4 regions of the Arthrobacter paludis genome follow, and region 2 is predicted to be linked to each of the others. Evidence: riboswitches for the same ligand, from Rfam matches in the RefSeq annotation. Region 2 holds a riboswitch; each other region holds the start of a gene.

Region 1 (7,362 bases), on a different contig from region 2:
AACCGCCTGCACGACGCGGAGCTCGCGAACTGGGGCTGCCGCGTCAGCACGCTGGCCCAGGTGGCCGAGCGCAACCGGATCGCGCGGGAGATGCACGACGTCGTGGCCCACTCCCTCTCCGTGATGATCGCGCTGTCCGACGGCGCCGCCGTCGTCATCAAACGGGACCCCGAACGGGCCTCCGAGGTGTTGCGCGAACTCTCGGCGACGGGCCGCGGGGCGCTGGCGGACATGCGCCGCGTGATCGGCGTCCTGCGGGACGGGACCAACGCCCCGCTGGCTCCGCAGCCCGCGAGCTCGTCCCTGCGCGAGATGCTTGACGGCTTCCGCGTCGCCGGGCTGCCGCTGGAGTTCACGCAGGAGGGCACGCCCCTGCCCGACGACGCGGCCTTCCAGCTCACCGTCTACCGGATCGTCCAGGAGTCCCTGACGAACGTCCTGCGCTACGGCCGCGGCGTGGCCCGCGTCGAGGTGGCCATCGCGCGCGACGGCGACACCGTCCGACTCCGCGTCGCCGACGACGGACAGTTGGCCGGCCAGCCCCGCGAGACGATCGGCAGCGGGCAGGGGCTCCGGGGCATCGCCGAGCGCGCCGCCATCTACGGCGGCTCCGCCTACGCCGGGCCAGGGCCCGCCGTCGGCTGGGTCGTCCACGCCATCCTCACGGTCCCCCGCGAGGGGGACGTCCCGCACACCCCGGAGAGTGACACCGATGAACGAGACCCCGTACGGCGCCCCTGACCACGGCCCCGGCGACCCCGGTGGGGTCACCGTCCTGCTCGTGGACGACCAGCCCCTGCTGCGCATGGGGTTCCGGCTGATCCTCGAGGGCGAACCCGACCTGCGCGTGGCCGGCGAGGCCTCCGACGGCGCCGAGGGCGTGCGGCGGGCGGCCGAGCTGCGGCCCGACGTGGTGCTGATGGACGTGCGCATGCCGGCCATGGACGGAATCGAGGCGACGCGCCGGATCGCCGAGCAGGTCCCGGACTCGCGGGTCATCATCCTGACGACCTTCGACCTCGACGAGTACGCGTTCTCCGGCCTGCAGGCGGGCGCCTCCGCGTTCCTGCTTAAGGACGTCGCGCCCCAGGAACTCGTCAATGCCGTGCGGCTCGTCGCCAGTGGCGACGCCGTCGTCGCCCCCCGCGTCACCCAGCGCCTCCTCGAGACCTACGTCCGGCGGCCCGCCGCGGCCGCCGGGCGGCCGGCCCCGCCGCCCGCGCGCGACCCGCTGCTGGAGGACCTCACCCCCCGCGAGCTGGAGGTCCTGGGGGCCATCAGCGAGGGCCTGTCCAACGCGGAGATCGCCCACCGGTTCTTCCTCTCCGAGGCGACCGTCAAGACGCACGTGCGGCGGATCCTGACCAAGCTGCACCTGCGCGACCGCGTGCAGGCGGTGGTCTACGCGTACGAGACCGGGCTCGTCGTGCCCAGCCAGGGCCTGGACTACTAGGGGGGGCGCCGTGAACATCGAGTTCCTGCGCAACCCCTGGCTCCTCGTCGCCGTCGTGCTGCTCGCCGGGGGAGCGTTCCTGCTCGTGGTGCTCTCCCTCGACGCCGCGGGGTGGGCCTGCCTGGCCGCGGGGCTCGCGGCGCTCGCGTTCGCCCGCTACCGCCAGGGGGTGTGAGCACCGCCGGTAGCATGGCTGGCACCACGCCCCGACCGGGAGGAACCACGCAGCCCATGGCCACGCCGACCGCCGCAGCCACCACCCACGCCCGGGATCTCGGCGAGTTCGTCGCCGCGTCCCCGTCCAGCTACCACGCCGCCGCGGAGGCCGCCCGCCGGCTCGAGGCGGCAGGGTTCGTCCGCCTGGACGAGCGCGAGGCCTGGCCCGCGGGCCCCGGGGCCCGGTACGTGGTGCGCGACGGCGCCGTCATCGCGTGGGCCGTCCCCGAGGGCGCCGGGCCGACGACGGGCTTCCACATCCTCGGTTCGCACACCGACTCGCCGTCCTTCAAGCTCAAGCCCCGGCCCACCACCGGGCGCGACGGCTGGCTGCAGGCCGGGGTCGAGGTCTATGGCGGGCCGCTGCTGAACTCCTGGCTGGACCGCGAACTCGTCCTGGCCGGCCGCGTCGTCACGCTCGACGGCGCCGAGCACCTCGTGCGCACCGGGCCCCTGCTGCGGCTGCCCCAGCTCGCCATCCACCTGGACCGCGACGCGAACGACGGGCTGGCCCTGAACCGGCAGGCCCACCTGAGCCCCGTCTGGGGCACGGGGGACCCCGGCCGGGCGGACCTGCTGGCCGAGGTCGTCGCGGGGACGACCGACCCGGCCGGGGTGGCCGGGTACGACCTGGTCGTCGCGGACGCGCAGGCGCCCGGGCTCTTCGGTGCCGGCGACGAGTTCCTGGCCTCGGGGCGGCTCGACAACCTCTCCTCCGTGCACGCGTCCGCCGTGGCCCTGGCCGGGCACGCGGCCGAGGGGGCGCCGGGCGGGCACATCGCCGTCATGGCCGCGTTCGACCACGAGGAGATCGGATCCGCCACCCGCTCCGGCGCGTCCGGCCCGTTCCTGCAGGAGGTCCTGGAGCGCGTGTCCGCCTCCCTCGGCGCCGACGCCGCGGACCGCGCCCGCGCCTACGCCGACTCCGTCTGCCTCTCCGCGGACGCAGGGCACGCGGTGCACCCGAACTACCCCGAGCGGCACGACCCGGCCAACCGCCCGCTGGCCGGGGCTGGCCCGCTGCTGAAGATCAACGCCAACCAGCGCTACGCCACCGACGCCCACGGCGCCGCCCTGTGGGCCCGCCTCTGCGCGGCCGCCGACTCCCCCTACCAGGAGTTCGTCTCCAACAACACCGTCCCCTGCGGGTCGACGATCGGGCCGCTGACGGCGACGCGCCTGGGCATCCGCACCGTGGACGTGGGCATCGCGCTGCTCTCGATGCACTCCGCGCGGGAGATGTGCGCCGTGGAGGACCCGCTGCGGCTGGCCCGGATCGCCGCCGAGTTCTTCCGCGCGTAGCCGGCGCCGGCGTCGTCCCCTCCACCGGGTCCCGCGGCCGTCCACAGGGCCCCGCCCGGGGCCCGGTGAGGGGCGTCTCGCCCGTTTAGGGTGGTGCCGGGCCATCGGGTAGGATGGTGCAGGCTGTTTGTGCCTTGCCCGCCCCGGGCAAGGCGAACGCCAACGCACAGAACCTCCTGTTACGGAAAGACCGTGACCGCTTAGCCCAAAGGAGGTGGGTTCACATGCGTGCTTACGAACTGATGGTGCTGATCGACCCCGAGGTCGACGAGCGTACCGTCGACCCGACGCTCAACAAGTTCCTCGAGGTCGTCCGCAAGGACGGCGGGAGCATCGACAACGTCGACATCTGGGGTCGCCGCCGCCTGGCCTACGAGATCAAGAAGAAGTCCGAGGCGATCTACGCCGTCGTCAACTTCACCGCGACTCCGGCCACGTCCGCGGAGCTGGACCGCCAGCTGAACCTCAACGAGACGATCCTGCGCACCAAGATCACCCGTCCCGAGGACCAGAAGGTTTCCGCGAAGTAGTTCCCGCGGTTCCGCACCCGTAGTAACCGACGCCAGGAGGCACCATGGCAGGCGAGACCGTCATCACGATCATCGGCAACCTCACCGCTGATCCCGAGCTCCGCTTCACGCCCTCGGGCGCGGCGGTGGCGAACTTCACCATCGCCTCCACGCCGCGGACCTTCGACCGCCAGACGAACGAGTGGAAGGACGGCGAAACGCTGTTCCTTCGCTCCTCCGTGTGGCGCGAGGCCGCGGAGAACGTCGCCGAGACGCTGACCAAGGGCATGCGCGTCATCGCCCAGGGCCGGCTGAAGTCGCGTTCCTACGAAACCAAGGAAGGCGAGCGCCGCACCGTCAACGAGCTCGAGGTCGACGAGATCGGCCCGTCGTTGCGGTACGCGTCCGCGAAGGTGACCCGCGCCCAGCGCTCCGGCGGTGGCGGCGGCGGGTTCGGCGGCGGAAACTCCGGCTTCGGCGGGGGCAACGCCGGGTTCGGCGGCCAGCAGCAGTCCGGCGGCTTCGGCGGGGGCAACCCCGGCCAGGGCGGCCAGGGCGGCGGCTGGAACCAGCCCGCGGACGATCCGTGGTCCTCGTCGGCCGGCAGCAACGCCGGCTGGGGCAACAGCTCCGGCGACGACGAACCGCCTTTCTAGAAACAACCAACATCCACCATCCCGCAGACCCGGTCTGCGGGCTCCAACCATAGAGGAGCTCCACGATGGCTAAGGCTGAACTCCGTAAGCCCAAACCAAAGTCCAACCCCCTGAAGGCCGCTGACATCAAGGTCATCGACTACAAGGACGTCACCCTGCTGCGCAAGTTCATCTCGGACCGCGGCAAGATCCGTGCCCGCCGCGTCACGGGTGTCTCCGTCCAGGAGCAGCGCAAGATCGCCCTGGCGATCAAGAACGCGCGCGAGGTTGCCCTGCTGCCCTACTCCGGCGCTGGCCGCGGCTAAGGAAAGAGGGAACACACCATGGCTAAGCTCATTCTGACCCACGAAGTGACCGGACTCGGCACCGCCGGCGACGTCGTCGAGGTGAAGGGCGGCTACGCCCGCAACTACCTCCTGCCGCGCGGCTTCGCCATCACCTGGAGCAAGGGTGGCGAGAAGCAGGTCGAGGACATCCGCAACGCCCGCGCGGCGCGCGCCGTCGCGTCCCTCGAGGACGCGCAGGCGCTGGCGGCCAAGCTCGGCTCGCAGCCGGTGAAGATCCAGGTCAAGGCCGGCGAGGCCGGCCGCCTGTTCGGCACCGTCAAGCAGTCCGACGTGGCCGCGGCCGTTGAGGCCGCCGGCCTCGGCTCCATCGACAAGCGCATGGTCGAGATGCCCGAGCACGTCAAGTCGCTGGGCAACTACCAGGCCACCGTGCGCCTGCACGAGGACGTCTCCGCCACGGTCGACCTGCAGGTCGTCGCCGCGAAGAAGAAGTAACCACCGCGGCCGCCGCGCCGCACGGCCCACCGCCTCCGGCGGTCCGGGCCACCCCGAGGGGGCCCCGCCTGTCCAGGCGGGGCCCCCTCGCGTCTTGCGAAATGTTGCGGGCCCCCTTTGACGGCCCCTGTGGGGGCCCGTAGCGTGGAGAACGAATCAAGAGAGCCAACGACAAGCCCTGGCTGGTTGGCCGGCAACCCTCTACCGGTAGTGGGGTGCTCCAGGTGACGATTCGGCCTCCGGGAGCCCCCGGACGGCAAGTACCGCACCCGCGGTCCGCTTTGGTGGTACGCGGTGTGCCCAACGCGAAGGACGCACCATGCCGCTCTCCCAGGACCTCAGCCCGTTGGCCCTCCGCAGCTCGTTCGCCCGCTACCCCTCCGGCATCGCCGCGCTCTGCGCGATCGTGGACGGGGAGCCGCAGGGCATCGTCGCGTCCTCCTTCACCGTGGGGGTCTCCCTCGAGCCGCCGCTGGTGATGTTCGCGGTCCAGAACACGTCCCGCACGTGGCCGCTCGTCCGCCAGGCGGGGCGCATCGGGGTCTCGATCCTCTCCGAGCAGCACGACGGCGTGTGCCGCCAGATCGCCTCCCGGGACGGCGACCGCTTCGCCGGCCTCAAGCTCGATTCCACGGACGAGGGCGCGCTCTTCCTGCAGGACGCCTCGCTGTGGCTGGACTGCTCCGTCGAGAACGAGGTCCCCGCCGGCGACCACACGGTGGTGCTGCTGCGCGTCCACGGGCATTCCACCCTCGACGGCGCCGAGGCGCCGCTGGTCTTCCACGACTCCGGGTTCCACACGCTGCGCCGCGACGCCCTGGTCTAGGTTCGTCGAGGCCTCCGGGCCAACCCCCCGTGGAGGGCCGCCTCCGGCCCTTGGAGCACGCCGACGAGAGCCGGGTTCCCCGCACGGGGGAGAAGCCCACCGCGCACATCTCGCCGGCGCGCGTGGTCGCGTCCGGGAACCGGCAGCGCCCGGAGCCGACGCTGCCCTGCCCCCACGTCACCGGGGTGCGCCCGTCGGGTCCCCGATGCGCCGCAGCGACGCCTCGGCGTCCGCGCGTCCGGTGCCGTTGGCCACGGCCGCATCGATCGCCCGGGGGATCGGCGGCCCCGGGACGGGTCTTGGGCCCGCGCCTGCGGAATGTATGCCGGGGCGCAGGCGGATGCCCGGTCCCCGACGCGGGCGGGACCACGGCCACACGCTCCGCATCCGAACGCCGGCGGCGGGCCGCCGGAGGACCCGCCCTCCCCGCCACGTGGACCCGCGCTTGTGGAAAACCGCGGTGGGGCCGTGGATAAACCGCTGGACTAGACCGGATTCGACGGGTTTTCCACGGACCATCCGCGCCACGCCCGACACCCATAGAGTTCCAATCCACAACAGTGGAAACAAGAAACGCCTAGTCAAACGGCGATTATCTCGAAAAATAGTTCTCAATCCACAGGTTCTTCCCCAAGCTGTGCACACAACACGCCGTAATGCCCACAGCTCATCCACACCTCCTGTGGATAACTCGCTTGGCGATCCCCGGGGGCGGGCCTATGGTTGCGGGGTTCCCCCACTATCCACAGGCCCGCCGAATCCACGGCCGGGGCACCGGACCGCCCGCCGGCGGTGCCGGCTGGGATACTGGTGGGGTGCCGGTGCGGCCGCGACGCGGCCGCCGGCTCAGCGGGAAGGGGATACGGTGTCGCTGACGCAGACGGAATCGGGGGCCAGCGCCAGGGAGTCGGACTTCGGGCGCACGCCCCCGCAGGACCTCGTCGCCGAGCAAAGCGTGCTCGGCGGCATGATGCTGTCGAAGGACGCCATCGCCGACTGCGTCGAGGCGCTGCGGGGGGTCGACTTCTACCGGCCGGCGCACGAGTCGATCTTCGAAGCCATCATCGACCTCTACGGCCGCGGCGAGCCCGCGGACGCCGTGACGGTCTCCGACCTGCTGACCAAGCGCGGCGAAATCACCCGCGTGGGCGGGCCGGCCTACCTGCACACGCTGATCCAGTCCGTCCCGACGGCCGCGAACGCCGGCTTCTACGCGGAAATCGTCCGCGAGCGCGCCGTGCTGCGCCGCCTGGTCGAGGCCGGGACGAAGATCGTGCAGATGGGCTACTCGCAGGACGGCGAGGTCGACGCCATCGTCAACGACGCGCAGGCCGAGATCTTCAAGGTCGCCGAGCGCCGCACGGCGGAGGACTACGTGCCCCTCCGGGACATCATCGAGGGCACGGTCGACGAGATCGAGTCGGCGGGCAGCCGCGGCGAGGGCATGATCGGGGTCCCGACCGGCTTCTACGAGTTCGACGAGCTCACCCAGGGCCTGCAGGGCGGCCAGATGATCGTCATCGCGGCCCGTCCGGCCATGGGCAAGTCGACCTTCGCACTCGACTGGGCCCGCTCGGCGGCGATCAAGCACAACCAGACGACGGTGTTCTTCTCCCTC
Region 2 (7,362 bases):
CCGGGCGGCGGGCGGCGGGTACTGCGCGGTGGCGGGCGGCTGGGACGGCGAGAGCCGCCGGGACGCGGCGGGCAGCGGCGGGGTGCCGCCGCCCGCCACTGCTCAGGCGCGGGCGTCCGTCCCGGCCAGGGGGCGCCGGTCCGCGGCGCGGTCCCGGACGCGCGCGGCCGCGGCCACGACGTTCCGCAGGGAGTCCACGGTCTCGGCGTAGCCGCGGGTCTTCAGCCCGCAGTCCGGGTTGACCCACAGGCGGTGCGCCGGGACGCTGCCGAGCGCCTGCCGGATGAGGCCCTCGACCTCCTCCGTGGACGGCACGCGCGGGGAGTGGATGTCGTACACGCCCGGGCCGATGCCGCGGCCGTACCCGAACCCGGCGATGTCGGCGACGATCTCCATCCGCGAGCGTGCGGCCTCGATGCTGGTCACGTCCGCGTCCAGGGCGTCGATGGCGGAGATGACCTCCCCGAACTCCGAGTAGCACAGGTGCGTGTGGACCTGCGTGTCAGCGCGCACGCCGGACGTGGCCAGCCGGAACGCCCGGACGGACCACTCCAGGTAGTCCGCGTGGCCGGTGCCGCGCAGCGGCAGCAGCTCCCGCAGGGCCGGCTCGTCGACCTGGACGATCCCGGTTCCGGCCGCCTCGAGGTCGGCGATCTCGTCCCGCAGCGCGAGGGCCACCTGCTGGGCCGTCTCCCCGAGGGGCTGGTCGTCGCGCACGAACGACCAGGCGAGGATCGTCACGGGTCCGGTGAGCATGCCCTTCAGCGGCCGCTCGGTCAGCGCCTGGGCATGGCGGATCCACGGGACGGTGAATGCCCGCGGGCGCGTGACGTCGCCCCACAGGATGGACGGGCGCGTGCAGCGGGACCCGTACGACTGGACCCAGCCGTGCTCGGTGGCGGCGAAGCCGTCCAGGTTCTCGGCGAAGTACTGGACCATGTCGTTGCGCTCCGGCTCGCCGTGGACCAGGACGTCCAGGCCCAGTTCCTCCTGGAGCCGGACCACGCGCCCGATCTCCGCGCGCAGGAACTCCTCGTACTCCGCCTGGCCGATCGCCCCGGAGCGCACCGCCGCGCGCGCCTTCCGGACCTCCCCGGTCTGCGGGAAGGACCCGATCGTCGTGGTGGGCAGGGGCGGAAGCCCGAGCCGGGCCTGCTGCAGGGCCGCCCGCTCGTCGGCGGGCACCCGGCGGAAGTCCTCGTCCGTCAGCGCCGCGAGCCGCTGGCGGACGCGGTCCACGCGCACTCCGCCGAAGTCGGCGCGGTGGGCGCGGGCCGCGTCGGAGTCGGCGACGGCGGCGGCGATGGCGTCTCCGCCCGCGGCCAGGCCGGTCGCGAGCGAGCGGACCTCGGCGACCTTCTGGTCCGCGAAGGCCAGCCACCCGGCGAGGTGCTCCGGAAGGTTCCGCTCGGCCGCGACGTCGTGCGGCACGTGGAACAGCGACGTGGAGGTGGCCACGGAGACCCCTCCGGGAGCGGCCGCGCGCAGGCCAACCAGCACCTCCAGGGAAGCGCGCAGGTCGTTGCGCCACACGTTGCGCCCGTCGACGATCCCGGCGACGAGGCGGGTAGCGGAGGGCAGTCGCAGGTGCCGGGCGGTGGGGACGTCGCCGCGCACCAGGTCGGCGTGCACGGCCTCCACGCCGGCCCGGGCGAGGACCCCCAGCGCGGCCCCGGGCTCGGCGGGGTCGCCCGCGGTGCCGTAGCCGGTGGTGACGAACAGGGCCGGGCGGGCCCCGCCGTCGCCGGGCGCAGCGAGGGCGCGGTACGCGCGTTCCACCGGCCCGCCCTCGCCGGCCAGCGCGCCGCCCCGATCGGTCGCCAGGCCCGGCTCGTCCAACTGCACCCAGTCGGCCCCGGCCTCGGCGAGGCGGGCGAGGATGCCCCGGTAGGCGGCGACCACGTCGTCCAGCCGCGACAGGGGGTCGAACCCGTCCGGCGAGCCGTCCTCCGGCTTGGACAGCAGCAGGTAGGTGACGGGGCCGACGAGCACCGGCCGCAGGGCGACGCCGAGACCCCGGAAGCGGGCGACGATCGCCTCGAGCCGGTGGGCCAGCGGCGCGAACGGGGTCTCGGGGCCGATCTCCGGCACCAGGTAGTGGTAGTTCGTGTCGAACCACTTCGTCAGCTCCAGCGGCGGCCGCTCGGCGTCGCCGCGGGCGAGCGTGAAGTACGCGGCCGTGTCGACGGACCCGTCCTCCCCGGCGAGGTCGGCGAAGCGGCCCGGCAGGGCGCCGAGCGCCGCCGTGGCGTCGAGGACCTGGTCGTAGAGGGCGAAGTCGGCCGGGATCGAGGAGTCGTCGGTGCGCAGGCCGAGCTCGGCGAGCCGCTCCACGGTCGCGTTCTGGACGGCGCGGTCGGCGCGGTCGAGCCCCTCGGCGTCGAGCCGTCCGGCCCAGTGGGCCTCCAGGGCGCGCTTGAGCTCGCGGGTCCGGCCGATGCGCGGGTAGCCGAGGACGGTGGCGGCCGGGAAGCCGGGGGCCGGGGTCTGGTGCTGGGCGGTCATGGTTCTCTCCTGGGTGGTGTGGTGGTTGTGGTGGTGGGTCGGTCCGCCGGTCAGGCGGGGACGCCGGCGGCCCGGTGGGCCGTGCCGGCGAGTCCGAGGGCCTCGACGACGTCGAGCGATCCGCGGTGGTCGTTGAACGTGTACAGGTGGAGGCCGGGGGCGCCGTCGTCGAACGCCGCCCGGGCCAGCCGCAGGGCGGCGTCGACGCCGATGCGGCGGCGTGCGCCGTCGTCCGAGGCCGTCGCGAGCCGGTGCAGCAGCGCCGGGTCGGGGGCCAGGCCGGTGAGCTGGGCCAGGCGCTCGAGCCGCCGCTCGCTGTCGAAGGGGATGATCCCCGGCACGATCGGGATGGTGACGCCGGCGCGGCGGGCGGCCGCGACGAGGCGTCCGTAGCGGTCCGGCTCGAAGTAGACCTGCGTGATCGCGAAGTCCGCGCCGGACCGCTCCTTGGCGAGCAGCACCTCGAGGTCGTGCTGGAAGGACGGGGACTCCGGGTGGTGGTCCGGGTAGGCGGCCACGCCCACGGACAGGCGTCCGCCGGCGAGCGTGGCCCCGTGCCGCTGCTCCACGTCGCGGATCAGCTCCACGAGGTACCGGGCGAACGGCAACTCGCCCCGGTCGACCCCGGGGTCGGTGGGCAGGTCCCCGCGCAGGGCCAGGACTCCGCGCACGCCCAGGCCGAGCAGCTCCCGGACGGTCCGGTCCAGCGACCGGGTGGTCTCCCCGACGCAGGTCAGGTGCGCCACCGGGCGCAGGCGGGTCTCGTGCATGAGGTGCCTGAGGAAGTCGAGCGAGGCGCGGCGCCTGGACGGGGAACCGTTGCAGGTGACGGACACGTAGTCCGGCTGCGTGGCCTCGAGGGCCTCGACGGTGGCCTGGATCCGCTCCGGCGCCACGCCGGCCCGGGGCGGGTACAGCTCGTAGGAAAGCGACGGCGGGGCCGCCGCGGTGGTCGTGGTCATTCGTCCTCCTCGCGGGATCGCGAGGGAGTGCACGGCATCGGCGCGGGGCCCGCCCGGGCGCCGACGATGTGTCTCCATCGCTTCTGGCGGTAGCACCGTTCCCGGACCGTGGGCCCCGGATGGTTGCTGCGGCGTCGTCGAGCCAGATCTCTCGGCCGCTCTGGATGGCTGGTGGGTCCATGTCACCGCGCCGCCCGGGATGCGGCAAGTTCCCGGCGGCGGCGGCCGTCACGCGGGCGCACATGACGGATCGTGTCCCGGCGGGGCGGCCCGCGGGCGTCACACCCGGGCCGCGCCCGCGTCACATGACGGGCCCGTGACGCCCGAGGGAGGGCACGCAAAAAGGCGGGGCTCCCCTCGGGGAGCCCCGCCTATCGGTGGGGGGTGGGCGGCGCGGGCCGCCGGCGCCTCCTAGTCCAGCCCGCGCAGGTCGAGCGTCAGCGCGGTCTCGCCGCCGGCGTCGAGGACCACCGGGATGCCCCAGTCCTGCTGGTACAGGTGGCAGGCGGCGTGGTCGGGGATCTCCCCGCCGGGCTCGCCGTCGCACGCCGCGGCCCGGGCGGTGATGTGCAGGACGCCCTCGGCGACGTCGGGGTTGAGCACCAGCGTGCGGGCCAGGCCCACGGACGTGCCGGCGCCCTCGAGCAGCAGCTCCTCGGGCGAGGAGGAGATCTTCAGCTGCGTCGGGTCGCCCCAGCGGTCGTCCAGCTTCTGGCCCTTCGGCGCGGCGAAGCGGACCTCGAGGGCGTGCTGGCCGGCGGCGACGGGCGTGCGCGGGCGGGCGGTCTGCGAGGCGCCCTCGTCGACGGTCAGCGCCTCCTTCGGCAGGGGCACCCGCACGAGCTGGTGGCGGTTGGTCTCCACGACCAGCAGCACGGCCTCGCCGTCGACGGAGCCGTCCAGCAGCACGTCGGAGGGCTCGGCCAGGCCGCGGGCCAGGGTGGAGACGGTCCCCGTGGCCGGGTCGTAGCGGCGCACGGCCCCGTTGTAGGTGTCGGCCACGGCGACGGAGCCGTCGGGCAGCGCGGCGACGCCCAGCGGGTGCTGCAGGCGGGCCTGTCCGGCCTCGCCGTCGCGGAACCCGAAGTCGAACAGGCCGGTCCCGATCGCGGACGCGACGGCGTCCACGCGGCCGTCGTCGCCGAGGCGCAGCACGCGCAGCGCGCTGGTCTCCGAGTCGGCGACCCACACGTCGCCCCGGGCGTCCACGGCGAGGCCGGACGACTGGGCGAACCAGGACCCGCCGGCGGGGCCGTCGGTCAGCCCCTCCAGGCCGGTGCCGGCGAAGACCTCGAGCGCGCCGGTGGCCGGGTCGAAGGAGAAGATCTGGTGCGTGCCGGCCATGGCGACGACGACGCGCCCGGCCTTCGCGCTCCACACCACGTCCCACGGCGAGGACAGGGAGGTGTTCAGCGGGTCGGCGCCGAGGTCCCACACCCAGGCCCCGGCGTCGTTCGCGGCGTCCCCGGCGGCCCGGGCCGTTTCGACGTCCAGCAGGCGCTGGACCCCGTTGCCGGCCACCGTGACGACCTCGCCGGTGCCCAGGGAGACGCCGCGCAGGCGGTGGTTGACCGTGTCGGCGACGACGACGTCGTAGCCCACCCGGGCCGCCACGTCGGCGGGCAGCAGCGCCAGGCCCTGGGGCTCGTTGAAGCGGGCCGCGTCGGGGCCGCCGTCGGCGTGGCCCTTCGTCCCCTCGCCGATGGTGCGCACGACGGTGGACAGGTCCCCGGCCAGCTCGACGAGGCGGTGGTGGCCCGAGTCGCCGACCAGGAAGTTGCCGTTGGGCAGGGCCGCGACCTTGCCGGGGAAACGCAGGTCGCCCTCGCGCGCCGGGGGCGGCACGTAGGGGCCGGTGCCGCGGTGCAGCGTCCCCTTGGCCTCGTGCTCGGCGACGAGCTCCTCGACGAGGATGCCGAGGCCGTTGGCGTGGCCCTCCCCCGTCAGGTGGGCGGCGATGTAGCCCTCCGGGTCGATGACGACGAGCGTCGGCCAGGCGCGGGCGGAGTAGGCCTGCCACGTGTCCAGCTCCGGGTCGTCGAGGACCGGGTGGTGGATCTCGTAGCGCTCGACGGCGGCGGCCAGGGCGTCCGGGTCCGCCTCGTGCTCGAACTTCGGCGAGTGCACGCCCACGATCACCAGCTTGTCGCGGTGCTTCTCCTCGAGCGGGCGCAGCTCGTCCAGCACGTGGAGGCAGTTGATGCAGCAGAACGTCCAGAAGTCGAGGACCACGATCTTGCCGCGCAGGTCCTCGAGGGTGACCTGCTTGCCGCCGGTGTTGAGCCAGTTGCGGCCCACCAGTTCGGAGGCGCGGACCCGGTAGGAGGCGCGGACGGACTCGGTGGCTGGGGTGGGGGTGTTCATGCTGCTCCTGGACGCTGTCGGCTGACGTTCTGGTTCCAACGCCATTATCCCCGCGGCTGTTCCCGGCGCCGCCCCGGATGACGGCGGACGACGGCGGGGGCGCCGCCGTCGTCCCCCGCTACCCGCCCGCTTCGGCGAGGGTCGCGTCGAGGATGCCCGAGGCCATCTCCGCGAAACGGCCGTCGTCCAGGCCCCTGGTGCCGATGAAGGAGACCATGGCCACGTGCCCGTCCCGCTCCCCCATGAGGACCAGCGCCTGCTGCTGGAGGGCCTGGCCGTCGCGGCCGCGCGTCCACAGCAGTGCCGAGTCGACATCGGCCCCGGAGACCTCCGGCGCGGTGCTGGTCAGCGGCACCGTCTCCGGGACCACGCCGCCGTTGCCGGTCTCCTGCTGGATGTTCAGCGTCACCTGGGAGCACTCGCCGAGCATCCGCTCCACCGTGGCGTAGTGGGCGTCCAGCGCGGCGCGGTCGTCGACCGGGGCGACCTCGACCGAGCCGGTGACGGAGGCGCCCTGCGTCGTGAAGTCGGTGCGGGCGGCGTCGGCGGACTGCTGCCCGGGAGCCCACGAGAGCTCCTCGACCACGCCGCGGCACGTCGAGGGCGCGACGACGACGCCCTCCAGGGCATCGGCCGGCGCCTCGCGGAGGGCCTTGAGGTCCGCGGACGCGGCGGGGGCCGCGAGCCCGAAGCCGAGGGCCGCCGCGGCGGCGATTCCCGCGTCGACGGCGGCCTGGGCGCGCGGCGACCCGCCCCGGTCCGCGGCCGGCGCGCCGGACCCGGAGCCGCCCGGGGCCGCTTCGGGCGGGACGGCTGCCCCGGTGTCGACCCCGGCGTGGGGGTCGGCCGGCGGCTCGGCGGGGGCCGCGCAGGCGGACAGGGCCAGCAGCGCGGCCGCGCCGGCCAGGGCGGCGCGCAGGGGGCGGGGGCGGTTAGCGGCCACGGCGGTCGATCTCCTCGTCGTGTTGCTTCAGGTCGGCGAACATGCGGTTGTAGGCCTCGAGCTCCGCGTCGTCGTCGCGGTCCGCCTGCCGGTCCCGGCGGCGCGACTCGCGGGCGTCGTCGCGGCTCCACGCGAGCGCGACGCCGAGGGCCAGGACGAGGGTCGGCACCTCGCCGATGCCCCACATGGCGCCCGCCCCGGCGCGCTGGTCCTCGAGGGCGCTCGGGCCCCAGGGGCGCCCCATGTTCCCGAACCAGCTGGCCTGGATCAGGGACTCCTGGCCCATGATCGAGACGCCGTAGAAGGCGTGGAACGCGACGGTGGCGAGCAGGATCAGCAGCCGGATCGGGTAGGCGGCCCGCCGGGGCAGGGGGTCCCCGCCGATCATGGTCAGCGCGAAGATGTAGCCGGTGAGCAGGAAGTGCAGGTTCATCAGCTCGTGGCCGATGTGCTCCTCCATCGCGAACCGGAACAGGTCCGTGTTGTAGAAGACGATGATCGACCCGGCGAAGTTCGCGGCGGCGAACAGCGGGTGGGTCACGAGCTTCGAGAACCAGGAGTGCACGAGCACGAGGATCCACTCCCGGG
Region 3 (7,362 bases), on a different contig from region 2:
ACCCCGAGCCCGCCGCCAATGTGGGCGATCACCGCATGCGGGTCCAGGTACTCGTCGAACTCGGCCTCCCGCCGGCGCACCTCGGCCTCCGTGCTGCCGACGACGAACGACAGCCCGGCGAACACCTTCACGTCCCCGGGTGCCCGGCCTGCCCCCGCCTCGAGCGTCCGCAGCTGGGCCACCTGCTTCCGCACGTAGTCGGTATGCGGCGCGAACAGGAACGTCGCCTCGGCGTGCCGCGCGGCAAACGCCCGGCCGCGGGGCGAGGACCCGGCCTGGAACAGCAGCGGCGTGCGCTGCGGGCTCGGCGCCGCGAGATGCGGACCCTCGACCCGGTAGCGCGGCCCGCGGTGGTGGATCTTCGCGACGCCGGCCGGGTCGGAGAACAGCCCAGCGGCCTTGTCGGCGCGCAGGGCGTCGTCGTCCCACGACCCCTCCCACAGCTTGTAGGCGACTTCGAGGTACTCCTCCGCGGCGTCGTAGCGGGAGTCGTGCTCGGGCAGGGTGTCGTGCCCGAAGTTCCGGTACGTGTTCGCCAGGACGCTCGTGACGATGTTCCACGCGACGCGCCCGCCACTGAGGTGGTCCAGCGTGGACATCTGCCGCGCGAACTGGAAGGGCTCGGCCTGCACCGTGGAACTGGTCAGCGCCAGCCCGATGCGCTCGGTGGCCCCGGCCAGTGCGGAGACGAGCACCAGCGGGTCGTTCGACGGCACCTGGAGCCCCTTCCGGGCCAGCGACGCCCACCCGCCCTCGTGGTCCCCGTACAGGCCGGCCACGTCGGCGAAGAACATCGCATCGAAGGCCGCGCCCTCCAGCCTCCGCGCCAGGTCGGTCCAGAGGGCGAGCTCGTTGTAGCGGTGCTGCTGCGCGTCGGGGTGGCGCCACTGCCCGCCCAGGATGTGGCCGGGCGTGTTCATCAGGAACGCGCTCAGCAGCAGGCGCGGGCGCGCGGGCGCCACCTAGCCCGCCTCCCCGGGGGACGACGGCGGGGCCGCCGCAACCGTTCCGGCCGCGCCGGTCCCGGCCGCCCCGGCAGCCGTGCCCGCGCCCGTGGCCTCGCCGATGGCATTCAGCCCGGTCGGGACCGTCCCGTTGACGTGCCAGTCCCCCACGGCGCGGGCCTTGAACACGGCGGGGTTGTGCGTGGCGACGGTGCGGGCGTTGCGCCAGTGCCGGTCCAGCGCCTTGCCGCGGCTGGTGGCGGAGGCGCCGGCGACGTCGAACAGGGCGGCCGTGGCCTCGAGCACGAGCGGCGGCAGGGCCACGTGCGCCTTCTGGGACGCGAGTTCCGCCCGGAGGTAGGCCTCCTCCGGGGACAGGCCGAGCTCCGGGTCGAACGCGGCGTCGAGGTCGCGGGCCGCCGCCGCGACGAGGGCCTCGGCCGCGTAGACCTTGGCCGCGATCAGGCCGACGTGCTCCTGGATGATCGGGTCCTCGCGGAAGAGGCCCGAGCCGGTGTTGAACGTGCGGGTGCGCGCGGCCACGAGGCCGGAGGCGTCGCGCAGGGCGGCGCGGCCGATCCCGGCCAGGACCGCCAGCAGGCACAGCTGGAAGAACGCGGGCTCGAGGGTCGTCGCGACCTTGCGCTGGAGGATGTCCGCCGCGTCGACCTCCACGTCCGCGAACTCCGCCGTCCCGGTCCCGGTGAGCGGCTGGCCGAACCCGTCCCAGTCGTCGTGGATGGTCACGCCGGGCGCCTCGCGGCGCACGAGCGCGTACTGGCGCCCCTCCACCCCGTCGGTCGAGGCCATCACGACGACCCAGTCCGCGAAGATCGAACCGGTCGTGTAGTACTTCGTGCCGTTGAGCAGCCAGCGCGCCCCGCGGCGGCGCAGCCGCGTGTTCGTGGTGCCCAGGGCGTTGCCGCCGCGCTCGGTGGCGGCGTTGCCGAAGATGTCCCCGGCGAGCACGCGCGGGTACCAGCGGTCCCGGAACGCCGCGTCCTGGTCGGCGATCGTCTCGACGAACGCGAAGTGGCTGCGCAGCAGGTGGGACACGTTCGAGTCGGCCTCGGCGAGCTCGACGAGCAGCCGGAACAGGTGCTCGCGGGTAATGTCCTCGCCCCCCGCGGCGGCCGGCACGCGCAGGGCCGTGAACCCGGCCTCCTGCAGCCAGCGGACCTGCTCGAACGGCAGGACGTGGTCCTGTTCGCGTGCGGCGGTGCCGGCGGCGATGCGGGTGAACAGCGGGCGGAAGCGCCCGGCGAGCTCGGCGTAGCGGGCCTCGCCGGAGGCGGTCGTGGTGGTGGCGGTCTCGGTCATGGTGGCGGCTCCTCGTGGCGGTGGCTAGCGGGCGGCGGGCTCGCGGTCGGCGCGGCCGGGCCCGCCGTGCGCGGCGGCGGCCTCCCGGGGGGCCGGGGCCTGCTCCGCCTCGTTGTCGGGGCCGACGGCGGCGCCGCCGTCGTCCGCGCCCCAGCGCGAGGCGAGGTCGCGGTGGCGGGTTTCCGGCGCCAGCAGGGTGGCGACCACCGTGATGAGCCCGACGCCGACGATGTACGCGACCACCCAGATGGGGTCGCCGCCGCCGGCCGCGAGCAGCGCGGTCGCGACGAGCGGGGCCAGGCCGCCGCCCAGGACCGAGCCGAGCTGGTAGCCGATCGAGACGCCGCTGAACCGGACGCGGGTGGAGAACAGCTCGGAGAAGAACGCGGCCTGCGGGCCGTACATGGCGTCGTGGCCGATGTTCATGCCGAGCACGACGGTGAGCAGGATCAGCAGCGTGTTGCCGGTGTCCAGCAGGGGGAAGGCCGGGAAGACGAGCGCCGCGCTGAACACCGCGCCGAACAGGTAGGTGCGGCGGCGGCCGAAGCGGTCGGAGGCCCAGCCCCACAGCGGGACGGTCACCAGGCCCAGCGCGGAGGCCACGAGGACCGCCGTCAGGCCGGTCTCCCGGGAGATCCCGCCCTGCGCGAGGTAGGTGAGGATGAAGACCGTATAGACGTAGTAGTAGGCGTTCTGGGCGATGCGCAGCGCCGTGGTCAGGGCGATCTGGCGCGGGTGCGTCTTCAGGCTCTCGAGGACGGGCCGCGGGGCGACGCGCTCCTCCGTGACGACGCGGCGGAACTCGGCGCTGTCCTCGACCTTGAGCCGGATGACGAGGCCGACGGCGACGAGGACCAGGCTCGCCACGAACGGGATCCGCCAGCCCCAGGACAGGTACGCGGCCTCGGACAGCGAGGACTCGAGCAGCAGCAGCACGCCGGTGGCCAGCAGCATGCCGGAGCTCGGGCCGATCTGCGTGGCGCTGCTGGTGAGGCCGCGGCGGCCCGGGGCGGCGTGCTCGACCGTCATCAGGGCCGCCCCCGCCCATTCCGCGCCGTAGCCGATGCCCTGCAGCACGCGCAGGAGCAGGAGCAGCAGCGGGGCGAGCGCGCCGGCGACGGCGTAGGTGGGCAGCAGCCCGATCGCGGTCGTCGCGAGGCCGGTCAGCAGCAGGGACCCGACGAGCACGGCCTTGCGCCCGATCCGGTCGCCGAAGTGCCCGCCGAGCAGTCCGCCGACCGGGCGGGCGACGAAGCCGACCGCGTAGGTCGCGAACGCGGCGATGGTGCCGACGAGCGGGTCGGCCGGCGCGAAGAACAGCGGCCCGAAGACGGTGGCGGCGGCCAGCCCGTACAGGACGAAGTCGTAGCCCTCGATCGTCGTGCCGATGAAGCTGGCGACGGCGACCCGGGTGGTGGTGCGCCGGGAATGCGCCGGCGCGGGGGCGGTGGTGCTCATGGTTTCCTCCTCGGTTGCCCGGGGAGAGCCGGCCCAGCCCGCGCACCGCCGGCGGCGCGGACCGCGGCGGGACGCGCTGGGGGTGGGGCGTCTCCATCGGTCCTGGCGGTAGCACCGTCCCCGGCGCGCAGGGCGCGGGGTGGTTGCTGCGGCGTCGTCGAGCCAGGTCTCTCGGCCGCTCTGGATGGTGTTGTGCCCGCCGTGGCGGGTCCCTCCAGTGTGGCGCGGGATCTTCGACCTGGCCCAGCCGCGGGGCCCCCGGACGCAACGTTTCGACGCAATCGGGCTCAGCCGCCGAAGATGACGCGTTCGTGACGCCTTGGTGACGCCCCGCGCCGTCACATGACGCGGCGCCGTTGACGCCGCGGTCCGGGCGCGCGATACTGCGCCCGGGCCGCGGTCCCCGGTCAGGCCACGGGCGCCCGTTCGGCGGCGGGCTCCCCGGCCGGCGCCGCCGTCGTCCCCCGGGCGCGGCGGCCGTAGCGGAGGCGGAAGAACACGTAGCAGCCGAGCGTGAACGGGATCCCGAAGTACAGGGCGGCGACCTGGGCGGGGTCGAACGCGATGCCGATGACGGAGACGAGGCAGAACGCGAACGCGAGGATCGGCACCCACGGGTAGGCCGGGGAGCGGTAGGCGAGCGTGGCGGGGTCGCCCCCGGCGCGGAGGAACTGGCGGCGGTGGAAGAAGTGCGCGGCGGCGATCGACATCCACACCGCCACGGTCGCGAATCCGGCCACCGAGACGAGCACGAGGTAGACGGTCTCCGGGGCGACGACGCTGGACACGAGACACGCCATGGCGGCCCCGATGCTCACCAGCAGCGCGTTCAGCGGGATGCCGCGGCGGGTGACCCGGCCCAGCGCGGCCGGCGCGTGCCCCTCGGCGGACAGCGAGTGCAGCATCCGCGCGCACGAGTAGAGGCCGCTGTTGCCCGCGGAGAGCAGCGCCGTGATGACCACGAAGTTCATGGCGTCCGCCGCGAACGGGATGCCGATGGCCTCGAAGACGGTCACGAACGGGCTCTCGCCCAGGGTGGCCTCCTCGTAGGGGACGACGGCGGCGATCACGGCGATCGCGCCCACGAAGAAGATGACTAGCCGCAGCACCGTGGTGCGCATGGCCTTCGGGATGGCGCGCTCGGGGTCGGCGGTCTCCCCCGCCGCGACGCCGATGAGCTCCGAGCCGGAGAACGCGAAGAACACGGCCAGCACGGTCACGAGCACGCCCGTGGCGCCGTTCGGGAACAGGCCCTGGTCGGTGGAAAAGTTCTCGAGCGGGCCGGGGAACCCGCCGGCAGCCATGGGGTGGAAGCCGAGCAGCGCGGCGCCGCCCAGGATGATCAGGCCGACGACGGCGGCGACCTTGATCAGCGCGAACCAGAACTCCGTCTCGCCGAAGACCTTCGCGGAGACCGCGTTCATGGCGAACAGCGCGGACGCGAACGCCAGACACCAGATCCAGACCGGCACGTCCGGGAACCATCGCTGCATGAGCAGCCCGGAGGCCGTGAACTCGGAGGCCAGGGCCACGGCCCAGGTCAGCCAGTACAGCCAGGCCGTGGCGAAGCCCGTGGCCGGGCCCATGGTGCGGGCCGCGTAGATGTGGAACGCGCCGGAGACCGGGTAGCGGACGGCGAGCTCGCACAGGCAGGACATCACGAGGTAGACGACGACGGCGCCCGCCAGGTAGGCGATGATCGAGCCGAGCGGGCCGGCCTGGCCGATCGTGTACCCGGAGGAGACGAAGAGCCCGGACCCGATGACGCCCCCGAGGCCGATCATCACCAGGTGGCGGGACTCCATGGAGCGGCGCAGGCCGCCGTTGGCGGCCGCGTCCACCTCCTCGGGCGTGGGGGCCGGGGCCTCCGGTTGCGGGCGGGCAGGTGCCATGGTTCCTCCACGGGTCGCGGGACGGTGCTGCGCCCGCTCCTCCGGGACGGCCGGCGGCGGGGCGTGATCAAGCTAACAGCGGTCCGCGGCGGCCCCTCCCCGGCCCCAGCGATGGGCGGCGTCGGCGGCGGACCGGGCGGGCCGAGCACCAGCAGCGCTGGGGCACGGGGCGTCATCCTCCGCCGCCGTCGCGGGCGGAGGGCCGCGTTAACGACGGCGGCGCCGCCCCCGGGTGGGGACGGCGCCGCGGCGCGGGCTCTGCCCGGCGGCTGGGCCGGTCGCTAGCCGACCAGGCTCTGCGAGCCGATGCGGTACTTGGCCGCGCGGTGGGAGTCCTTGACGCGGTCGCCGGCTCCGAAGAGCTTGTTGCGCAGCGTGCCCGGCGCGTAGTCCTGCGGGTAGGCGCCGCGGGCCTGCAGCTCGGGCACGACGAACTCGACGACGTCCTCGAACGAGCCGGGCGTGATGGCGTAGGCCAGGTTGAAGCCGTCGACGTCGGTGTCGTCCACCCACTCGATGAGCTTCTCGGCGACCTCGGGGCCGGAGCCGATGGACACGGGGCCGAAGCCGCCGACGCCGATCCACTGCGCCATCTGGCGGATGGTCCACGGCTTGTCGACGTCGCCGGAGGCCTTCTTGAAGTTCTCGACGGAGGACTGGATGGCGTTGGATTTCACGTCCTGGCCGATGACGCCGTCGAGGTCGAACTGGGACATGTCGATGCCGGTCCAGCCGGAGAGCAGGGCGAGGGCGCCGTTGATGTCCGTGTAGGACGCGTAGTCCTCGTACTTGGCCTTCGCCTCCTCGGTGGTGGCGCCGGTGATGACGGTCTGCATGGCGTAGATGCGGATGTCGTAGCGGTCCCGGCCGGCGGCCTCGGCGGCGTCGCGGATCTTCGCGACCGTGTCCCGCAGGATCTCCTTGGTCGGCGAGTTCACGAACACGGCCTCGGCGTTCTCGGCGGCGAAGCGCATGCCGCGCGGGGAGGCGCCGGCCTGGAACACGACCGGGGTGCGCTGCGGGCTGGGCTCGGTGATGGCGATGCCGGGGACCTTGAAGTACTTGCCCTCGTGGCGGATCTCGTGGACCTTCGACGGGTCCGTGAAGACGCCGGACTCGCGGTCGCGGACCACGGCGTCCTCCTCCCAGGAGCCCTCGAGGAGCTTGTAGACGACCTCGAGGTACTCGTCCGCGTGGTTGTAGCGCTCGTCGTGCTCGAGCTGGTCCTCCTGGCCCATGTTGCGCGCGGCGGAGGGCAGGTAGCCGGTCACGACGTTCCAGCCGACGCGGCCCTTGGTGAGGTGGTCGAGCGTGGCCATGCGCCGGGCGAACGGGTACGGGTGCTCGTAGGCGGTGCCGGCGGTGATGCCGAAGCCCAGGTTCTCGGTCACGGCGGCCATGGCGGAGACGAGCAGGATGGGGTCGTTGACGGGGACCTGCGCGCCGGCGGAGAGCGGGATCTCGTTCGTGGACCCGTACACGTCGTAGGTGCCGAGCACGTCGGCGATGAACAGGCTGTCGAACTTGCCCTTCTCGAGCACCTGGGCCAGGTGGGTCCAGTAGCCGAGGTCGTTGTAGCGCTCGGCCTGGTCCTGCGGGTGGCGCCACAGGCCCGGGGACTGGTGGACGACGCAGTTCATGTCGAACGCGTTGAGGCGGACGTGGCGGCGGGACTGGGGCTGGGTCATCGCGGGTTTCCTTCGGTGACGGGCGGCTCGGCCGCGGGTGGTCGGTGGGGATGCGTGGGG
Region 4 (7,362 bases), on a different contig from region 2:
GAAGTGGTCGTACGTCGCGCTGCGCGTCTGGCGCTCCGCGTCCCAGAACGCGAGCCCACCGTCCAGCCCCCGCAGGGACATGTGGATGTGGCACGACGAGCCCTCGCGGGGGTTCGGCTTGGCCATGAACGTGACGGACTGCCCGCGCTGGGCCGCCATCTGCTTCGCGGACAGCTTGTAGAACGAGTGGTTGTCGGCGGTCGTGACGACGTCGTCGTAGCGGAAGGCGATCTCGTGCTGGCCGAAGTTGCATTCGCCCTTGGCCGACTCCACCACCATCCCGGCCTCGAACATGGCGTTGCGGACGTCCCGCAACAGCGGCTCGACGCGCATCGAGCCCAGGATCGAGTAGTCGACGTTGTGCAGGTTCGCCGGGACCAGGTTGGCGTACGAGCCGTTCTGGGCGTCCTCGTAGCTCGTGTTGTAGAGCATGAACTCGAGCTCGGTGCCGGCGAGGGCCTGGAACCCGAGCCCGCCGGCGCGGGCCCGCTGGGCCTGGAGGATGCCGCGCGGGGAGACGGCCACCGGTTCGCCCGAGGTGTAGGAGAGGTCCGACTGGATCATGACCGTCTTGTCCAGGTAGGGCACCCGGCGGACGGTGTCGAGGTCCAGGTCGAAGACCATGTCCCCGTAGCCGGTGTCCCAGCTCGAGACCGCGTACCCGTCCACCGTGTTCATGTCGGTGTCCACCGCGAGGAGGTAGTTGCACGCCTCGGCGCCGTGGTCCAGGACGGAGTCGAGGAAGAAGCCGCCGTGGACGATCTTGCCCTGCAGGCGGCCCTGCATGTCGGTGAAGGCCAGGATCACGCTGTCGATCTCGCCGGCCCGGATGCCGTCGCAGAGCTGGTCTCGGGTGAGCAGTTTGTCGTTGCGGGGGTGGTTCATCGTGGTCCTCGGTGTCGTGTCGGTCATCAGCGGTGCGGTCATTTGAGGGTCTTCTCCGTTTCGGCGAGGAGCGCGAACTCCTCCTCGGGGGCGTTGGCGACCAGGCGGTGCCGGCTGTAGAACCAGAAGTAGGCGAGGGCGGCGGCGAAGACGGCGGCGGTGATGGTCGCCGCCAGGACGTCCACGACGAAGGTCGCCACGAGGGCCACGACGGCCAGGGCCAGCGCCACACCGGTGGTCGCGGTGCCGCCCGGGGTGCGGTAGCCGCGCTCGAGGTGCGGCTCGCGGACGCGGAGCATGATGTGGCTGAGGTTCAGCAGCACGTAGGAGAGGGTGGCGCCGAAGACGGCGATGTTGATCAGGAGACCGCCGTTGCCGGTGGCGGCGGCGAGGATGAACCCCACCGTGCCGGGCACGACCAGGGCCACCCACGGGGTGTGCCGGCCGGTGGTGACCGAGAGGAACCGCGGCAGGTAGCCGGCGCGGGACAGGGCGAAGAGCTGGCGCGAGTACGCGTAGATGATGGAGAAGAAGCTGGCGACGAGCCCGGCGAGCCCGGCGTAGTTGACGATGTCGGCCAGGACGGGGTTGCTGACCGCCCGCAGCGCCTCCGGCAGCGGCGAGTCGGAGCCGGCCATGGCGGCGGCCCCGGCGGTGCCCGGGACCAGGACCAGCATCGCGGCCCCGGAGACGATCAGGATCATCATGGCGCCGATGATGCCGCGCGGCATGTCCCTGCGGGGGTCGGCGGACTCCTCCGCCGCCAGCGGGACGCCCTCGATGGCCAGGAAGAACCAGATGCCGAACACCAACGAGGCCAGGACGCCGGAGAAGCCGAAGGGCAGGAACGCGCTGGAGCCGGCCGAGCCGTCGGGGACGATGTCGAAGAGGTTGGCCGCCTCGAAGTGCGGCGCCAGCCCGACGGCGGTGATGACGAGCGCGACGACGGCGATGGCGGTGATGCCGAACATGACCTTCAGGGCCTCGCCGACGCCCCAGATGTGCAGGCCGATGAAGACGACGTACGCCACGAGGTACACGGGCCAGGAGTTGGTCATGCCGAACAGCCCCAGCGCCTCGATGTAGCCGCCGATGAAGGTGGCGATGGCGGCGGGGGCGACGGCGTACTCGATGAGCACGGCCATGCCCGTGGCGAAGCCGCCGAGGGGGCCGAGGGCCCGGCGCGCGAAGCCGTAGCCGGCGCCGGCGGTCGGGAGCGTGGAGGACATCTCGGCCAGCCCGAAGACCATGCAGGTGTACATGATCCCCATGAGCACGAACGCGATGAGCAGGCCGCCCCATCCGCCCACGCCGAGGCCGAGGTTCCAGCCGGAGAAGTCGCCGGAGACGACGTAGGCGACCCCCAGCCCGGCCAGAAGGACCCAGCCCGCGGCGCCGCGTTTGAGCTGGCGGTGCTTGAGGTAGTCGTGGTCGACGCTTGCGTAATCGATGTGGGATGTCCGTGCCATGGAAGCCTCACTGCCAGCGGAGGAAGTTGGAAGATCAATGGACTGTTATTAGTCCTTTGACTGCTGACCACTGTGAGTCACGCCACCAGTGGGTGTCAATGCTTGAGCCGGAGCAGACCCATTAAAAGTTTGTTTCCACACCATTGGGGGTGCCGTTGCCGCCTGTGCGATGCTTGCACCATGTCCGAGACACCGTCCGCCGACAGCCCCGCGGCCGCCGCGTTCCGCGTCCTCGGCCAGGTGCGCCGCGGCAACGTCTTCGAGGAGACGGTCGAGCAGCTGCTGCGCGGGATGCGCCTGGGCGTCTTCGCCCCCGGGACGCGGCTGCCGGCCGAGCGGGACCTCTCCGAGGAGCTGGGGGTCTCCCGGGCCACCCTCCGGGAGGCGCTCGCAGAACTGCAGCGCGCCGGGTACATCACGATCCAGCGGGGCCGGTATGGCGGCGCCGTGGTCTCCGACCGGGCCCCTGGGCCCGGCCGGTCGCTGCGCAGCCAGGACGCGGCCCGCGTCGAGGACGTCCTCGTCTTCCGGGCCGTGGTCGAACCGGCGGCGGCGGCGCACGCCGCGATGGCGCGGCTCTCCGCCGAGCAGCGCACCGGTCTGGTCGCCGCGCTCGACGCCGTGGGCGGGGCGGACCCCACGCACTACCGGCCGCTGGACGCCAGGCTCCACGTGGCCATCGCCGAGCTCTCGGGCTCGCCCATGTTGGCGCAGGCGGTCGCGGAGGCGCGGTCCGCCACCAGCGACCTGCTCGACAGGATCCCGGTCCTCGACCCCAACATCGCCCACTCGCACGAGCAACACGCGGCGATCGTCGCGGCGATCCTCGCCGGCGACGCGGAGGCGGCGCGCGCCCGCATGGCCGAGCACCTCGAGGGCACGGCGGCCCTGTTGCGCGGGTTCCTGGAGGACGAGCGGACGCCGAACACCACGACCCGGGACTGAGCGCGCGCAACAGACCCGCAACAAAGGTCGTGCGGACGCGTCACATGACGCGGAGTGACGCGCCCTGCCCCGTCCCGTCGCCCGGAGATGGCGCCGCGTGACGCGTTGCGTCGCCCTACGGCGTCATGTGGCGGTCATGTGACGGGCGGGTGCCACGCGCACCGTCGTCGTTGGTTGAATCGGGGCACACCATCCAGAGCGGCCGAGAGATCTGGCTCGTCGACGCCGCAGCAAGGCCCCCGCAGGGGCGAGTGCTACCGCCAGAACCGATGGAGTTCCACGCGAACCGGCACGCCGCCTGGCGCCGCCGGAGTGTGCGCGGCTCCCCAGCACCAACCCGGAGGACGCCCACCATGACCACCACCGCAACCCGCCGCCGTCCGGGCGCCACACTGCTCGCGCTCGCCCTGGCCGGATCCGCGGCCCTGACCGGATGCTCCCTCAAGGAGCCCGCGGCTCCGGCCGGCGCCGCCCCCGCTGCCGGGGCAACGCCCAGCGCGGCGGCCGAGGCCACGCAAGCCGCCGCCTCCGTGCCCTCCCTCGAGGGAAAGACCGTCGGCATCGCGGCGAAGGACATCGTCCACGACTTCAGCCGGGTCGTGTACGAGGAGCTCCAGGCGCGCATCGAGGAGCTGGGTGGCACCGTCATCGCCACCCAGGCCGAGGCCCAGGACGGCAAGCACGTGACGGACGTCGAGAACCTCGTCGCCCAGCGCCCCGACGCGATCATCGTCATCCTCGGCGACGCGCAGACACTGACGCCGGCGCTGAAGAAGGTCGAGGACGCGGACATCCCCCTGTTCACGGTCGACTTCCAGTCCAAGCACAGCGTCAACAACGTCACGAGCGACAACTGGAACATCGGGACCACCCTGGCCCGGACGCTGGCCGAGGACATCGGCGGCGAGGGCCGGATCCTGGCCTTCAACGGCTTCCCCGGCGTCACGCCGTGCCGGATCCGGTACGACAGCCTCAAGCTCGTGCTTGAGGACTACCCGCAGATCGAGATCATCGAGCCCGAGCTGCAGGACAAGTACGAGGGCACCATCGAGGACGCCAAGCGCCAGATCCAGGACCAGCTGCGCCGCCTGCCCGACGGCAAGGTGGATGCCATCTGGAGCTGCTGGGACATGCCCCTGATCGGCGCCGCGCAGGCCGTCGACGCGGCCGGCCGCGACGACATCGGCCTCTACGGCGTGGACGCCGAGCCCGGCGCCCTGGACCTGATCGCCGACCCGGAGAGCTCCTTCGAGTTCACCGTCGCCCAGCAGACCCGCGAGATGGCCGCCACCTCCGCGAACAACGTCGCCCTGTACCTGGGCGGGCGGCAGGACGAGGTCCCGACCACGAGCTACCTCGAGCCCGTGTTCGTGGACAAGGACAACGTCGGGCAGGTGCGCAGTGACCTTGGCATCTGAGCCCGCGCTGCTCGCCCTGCGCGGCATCGGCAAGTCCTTCGGCCCCGCCCGCGTCCTCGACGGCGTCGACCTCACCCTGCGCCGCGGGGAGATCCTGGGCCTGGTCGGGGAGAACGGGGCCGGCAAGTCGACCCTGATCAAGGTCCTCACCGGCCTGTACGCCGCCGACGGCGGCGGCATCGAGGTCGACGGCGCCCCCGCCCGGATCGCCCGCCCCGCCGACGCCGAGGCGCTCGGGATCCGGGTCATCCACCAGGACCGGCACCTGGCCGGGCGGCTCACCGTGGCCGAGCAGCTCTACCTCGGCCACCTGCCCGGCACCGCCTGGCTGGACCGCCGCGGGCTCGAGCGCCGGGCCGCCGCCGACATCGAACGGTGCACGGGCCAGCGCGTGGACGCCGGACTGCTCGTGGACGAGCTCACCGTCGCCCAGCAGCAACTGGTCCAGATCACCCGAGCAGTGCTCGCCGAGCCGAGCGTGCTGATCCTCGACGAGCCGACCGCCCCGCTCGCCGCCGGCGAGGTCGACCAGCTCTTCGGGACCCTCCGGAGGCTTCGCGCCACCGGGGTGGGGATCGTCTACGTCTCCCACTACCTCCAAGAGCTGCGGGAGATCACCGACCGGATCAGCGTGCTGCGCAACGGCCGCAACGCAGGGGACGTCCGGCTCGGAGCCGAGGGCACCCTCGACGATGTCGTCGCGCTCATGGTCGGCCGTGCCGTCACCGAGTTCGACCACGCGCGCCAGCCTCGCGCGCCGAGGTCGGATGCCACCGCGTTGGAGACGGAGGGCCTGCGGGTTCCCGGGGCCCTGGACGGGCTCGACCTGCGGGTCCGCCCCGGCGAGATCGTCGCCGTCACCGGCCTGGTGGGCTCCGGCGTCGACTCGGTGGCCGACGCCGTGACCGGCGCGGTCCGCCGCGCCGGACGGGTGGCCGTCCACGGCCGCTCCATCCGGGACGGCGCCGACTTCGTCGCCGCGGGCGGGGCCTACGTCCCCGCGGACCGGCGCCGCGACGGGCTGCTCACCCGCCACACCGTGGCAGAGAACCTCACCGCGGCGAGCCTGCGCAGCATCAGCCGCGCCGGCGGGTTCCTCGCCCAGGCCAAGGAACGGGCGCTGGCGGCTGGTCTCGTCAAGCGGCTCGACGTCCGCCCGGCGGACGGCGCCGCCGTCGCCGGCCGCCTCTCCGGAGGCAACCAGCAAAAGGTGGTCCTGGGGCGGTGGCTCGCCACCGGCGCGTCCGTCTTCGTCCTGGACCAACCGACCTCCGGCGTCGACGTCGGAAGCCGGGCCCAGATCTACTCCCACCTCGGCGAACTGGTCGACGGCGGCGCCGCCGTCCTGGTGGTGACCGTCGACCTGGAGGAACTCGTGGGCCTCGCCGACCGGATCCTGGTCCTCCACCGGGGATCCGTCGTCGCCGAGATCTCCGGGCCGGGCGCCACCACGGACCGCATCCTCGCCCTCGCCTCCGGCGCCGAGACCACCAAGGAGCCCGCATGAGCGCCACCACCGCCATCCCCGCGCCCGGGGCCACCTCCCCGCGGACCGCGGCCGGCCGCGGCCTGCTCGCCTGGGCCGGGTACGCCGTCGTCGTTCTCGTCCTGGCCGCGTTCGCCCTCGCGTCCCCCCACTTCGCCACCCCGGGAAACGTCGGGGCCGTCCTGACCCAGGCCACCGTGTTCGCGGTCGCCGGCATCGGCCTCGCCGTCGTGATCGCGACGGGGGGCGACGACGTCCTCACGGGCGGGATCGACCTGTCCATCGGTGCGGTCGCCGGACTCGCCGGCACGGTCGCCGCCGTCGCCGCGACGGCCGGGGCCCCAGCCGGCACCGCCGTCCTGGCCGCCCTGGGGACGGCCGCGGCCATCGGCGTCGCCAACGGCGCCGCGGTGGTCCTGGGGCTGCGGCCGCTCCTGGCCACGCTGGCCACCATGGGCATCGCCTCCTCGCTCGAGCTCGTCGTCAGCGGCAACGTCAAGACGGCCCTCGAGGGCGGCCTGTTCCGCTGGCTGCGCGACGGCAGCGTCGCGGGAGTCCCCGCCGCCGCCGTGGCGATGGCGTTCATCGGCGCGGCCGCCTGGTGGGCGTTCGGACGCACGGCCTACGGCATCAACTGCTACGCCGTCGGAAGCAACCCCACCGCGGCCACCGTGGCGGGGCTGAACCCGAACCGGTACCGGTTCGCCAGCTACGTCCTCAGCTCGCTGCTCGGCGGGACCGCGGGCATCCTGCTCGCGTCGCGCCTCTCGGCCGCCGTGCCGGGCATCGGGGCCCAAGTGCTGCTGGACATCATCCTCGTCGCGTACATGTCCGCGGTCTTCTCCCGCCGGCTCGTGGTCAACGTGCCCGGCACCCTCGTGGCCGCGGTCTTCGTGGCCGGACTGACCAACGGCCTGACGCTGCTCGGGGTCTCCAGCCAGTGGACGGGCGCCGCCAAGGGCACGCTGATCCTCCTGGTCCTCGCCGTCGTCGCCCTGCGCGGAAGGAGCGCCCGATGAGCCTCACCCAGGAACGAACCGTCCCGGCCGCGGGGAACGGCTCCCCGGCTCCCGAGCGCGCGGGCGGTCCAGCCGCGCGGCCGACGGGGGCCGCCCGCAGCCTCGCCGGACTGGCTCCCCGCCTGGTCGCCCCCGTCGCG

Evidence for each region. A riboswitch is a leader RNA that binds a small molecule or an ion and turns the genes downstream of it on or off. The one in region 2 is predicted to bind S-adenosylmethionine.
Region 1: linked by a shared signal. The riboswitch ahead of AC1Q5D_RS13495 (flavin reductase family protein) and the one ahead of AC1Q5D_RS00690 (methylenetetrahydrofolate reductase) in region 2 are both predicted to bind S-adenosylmethionine.
Region 3: linked by a shared signal. The riboswitch ahead of AC1Q5D_RS17150 (MFS transporter) and the one ahead of AC1Q5D_RS00690 (methylenetetrahydrofolate reductase) in region 2 are both predicted to bind S-adenosylmethionine.
Region 4: linked by a shared signal. The riboswitch ahead of AC1Q5D_RS14330 (substrate-binding domain-containing protein) and the one ahead of AC1Q5D_RS00690 (methylenetetrahydrofolate reductase) in region 2 are both predicted to bind S-adenosylmethionine.

What each region holds. Positions count from the first base shown of each region.
Region 1 is NZ_JBXAEW010000015.1:68,160-75,521, reverse strand. Features, by position in the region: gene AC1Q5D_RS13535 (sensor histidine kinase) at 1-741, shown strand, start outside; gene AC1Q5D_RS13530 (response regulator) at 713-1,453, shown strand; gene AC1Q5D_RS13525 (hypothetical protein) at 1,464-1,628, shown strand; gene AC1Q5D_RS13520 (M18 family aminopeptidase) at 1,685-2,971, shown strand; gene rpsF (30S ribosomal protein S6) at 3,196-3,501, shown strand; gene AC1Q5D_RS13510 (single-stranded DNA-binding protein) at 3,546-4,136, shown strand; gene rpsR (30S ribosomal protein S18) at 4,202-4,441, shown strand; gene rplI (50S ribosomal protein L9) at 4,460-4,918, shown strand; SAM riboswitch class IV at 5,073-5,187, shown strand; gene AC1Q5D_RS13495 (flavin reductase family protein) at 5,238-5,744, shown strand; gene dnaB (replicative DNA helicase) at 6,610-7,362, shown strand, end outside.
Region 2 is NZ_JBXAEW010000001.1:130,576-137,937, forward strand. Features, by position in the region: gene metE (5-methyltetrahydropteroyltriglutamate--homocysteine S-methyltransferase) at 103-2,505, opposite strand; gene AC1Q5D_RS00690 (methylenetetrahydrofolate reductase) at 2,556-3,467, opposite strand; SAM riboswitch class I at 3,539-3,638, opposite strand; gene AC1Q5D_RS00695 (NHL domain-containing thioredoxin family protein) at 3,879-5,831, opposite strand; gene AC1Q5D_RS00700 (hypothetical protein) at 5,950-6,774, opposite strand; gene AC1Q5D_RS00705 (bifunctional copper resistance protein CopD/cytochrome c oxidase assembly protein) at 6,764-7,362, opposite strand, start outside.
Region 3 is NZ_JBXAEW010000026.1:20,992-28,353, forward strand. Features, by position in the region: gene AC1Q5D_RS17140 (NtaA/DmoA family FMN-dependent monooxygenase) at 1-962, opposite strand, end outside; gene AC1Q5D_RS17145 (acyl-CoA dehydrogenase family protein) at 963-2,264, opposite strand; gene AC1Q5D_RS17150 (MFS transporter) at 2,289-3,722, opposite strand; SAM riboswitch class I at 3,813-3,913, opposite strand; gene AC1Q5D_RS17155 (amino acid permease) at 4,130-5,614, opposite strand; gene AC1Q5D_RS17160 (LLM class flavin-dependent oxidoreductase) at 5,896-7,302, opposite strand.
Region 4 is NZ_JBXAEW010000017.1:51,411-58,772, reverse strand. Features, by position in the region: gene AC1Q5D_RS14345 (glutamine synthetase family protein) at 1-927, opposite strand, end outside; gene eat (ethanolamine permease) at 924-2,354, opposite strand; gene AC1Q5D_RS14335 (FadR/GntR family transcriptional regulator) at 2,535-3,299, shown strand; SAM riboswitch class I at 3,486-3,575, shown strand; gene AC1Q5D_RS14330 (substrate-binding domain-containing protein) at 3,653-4,717, shown strand; gene AC1Q5D_RS14325 (sugar ABC transporter ATP-binding protein) at 4,707-6,224, shown strand; gene AC1Q5D_RS14320 (ABC transporter permease) at 6,221-7,222, shown strand; gene AC1Q5D_RS14315 (ABC transporter permease) at 7,219-7,362, shown strand, end outside.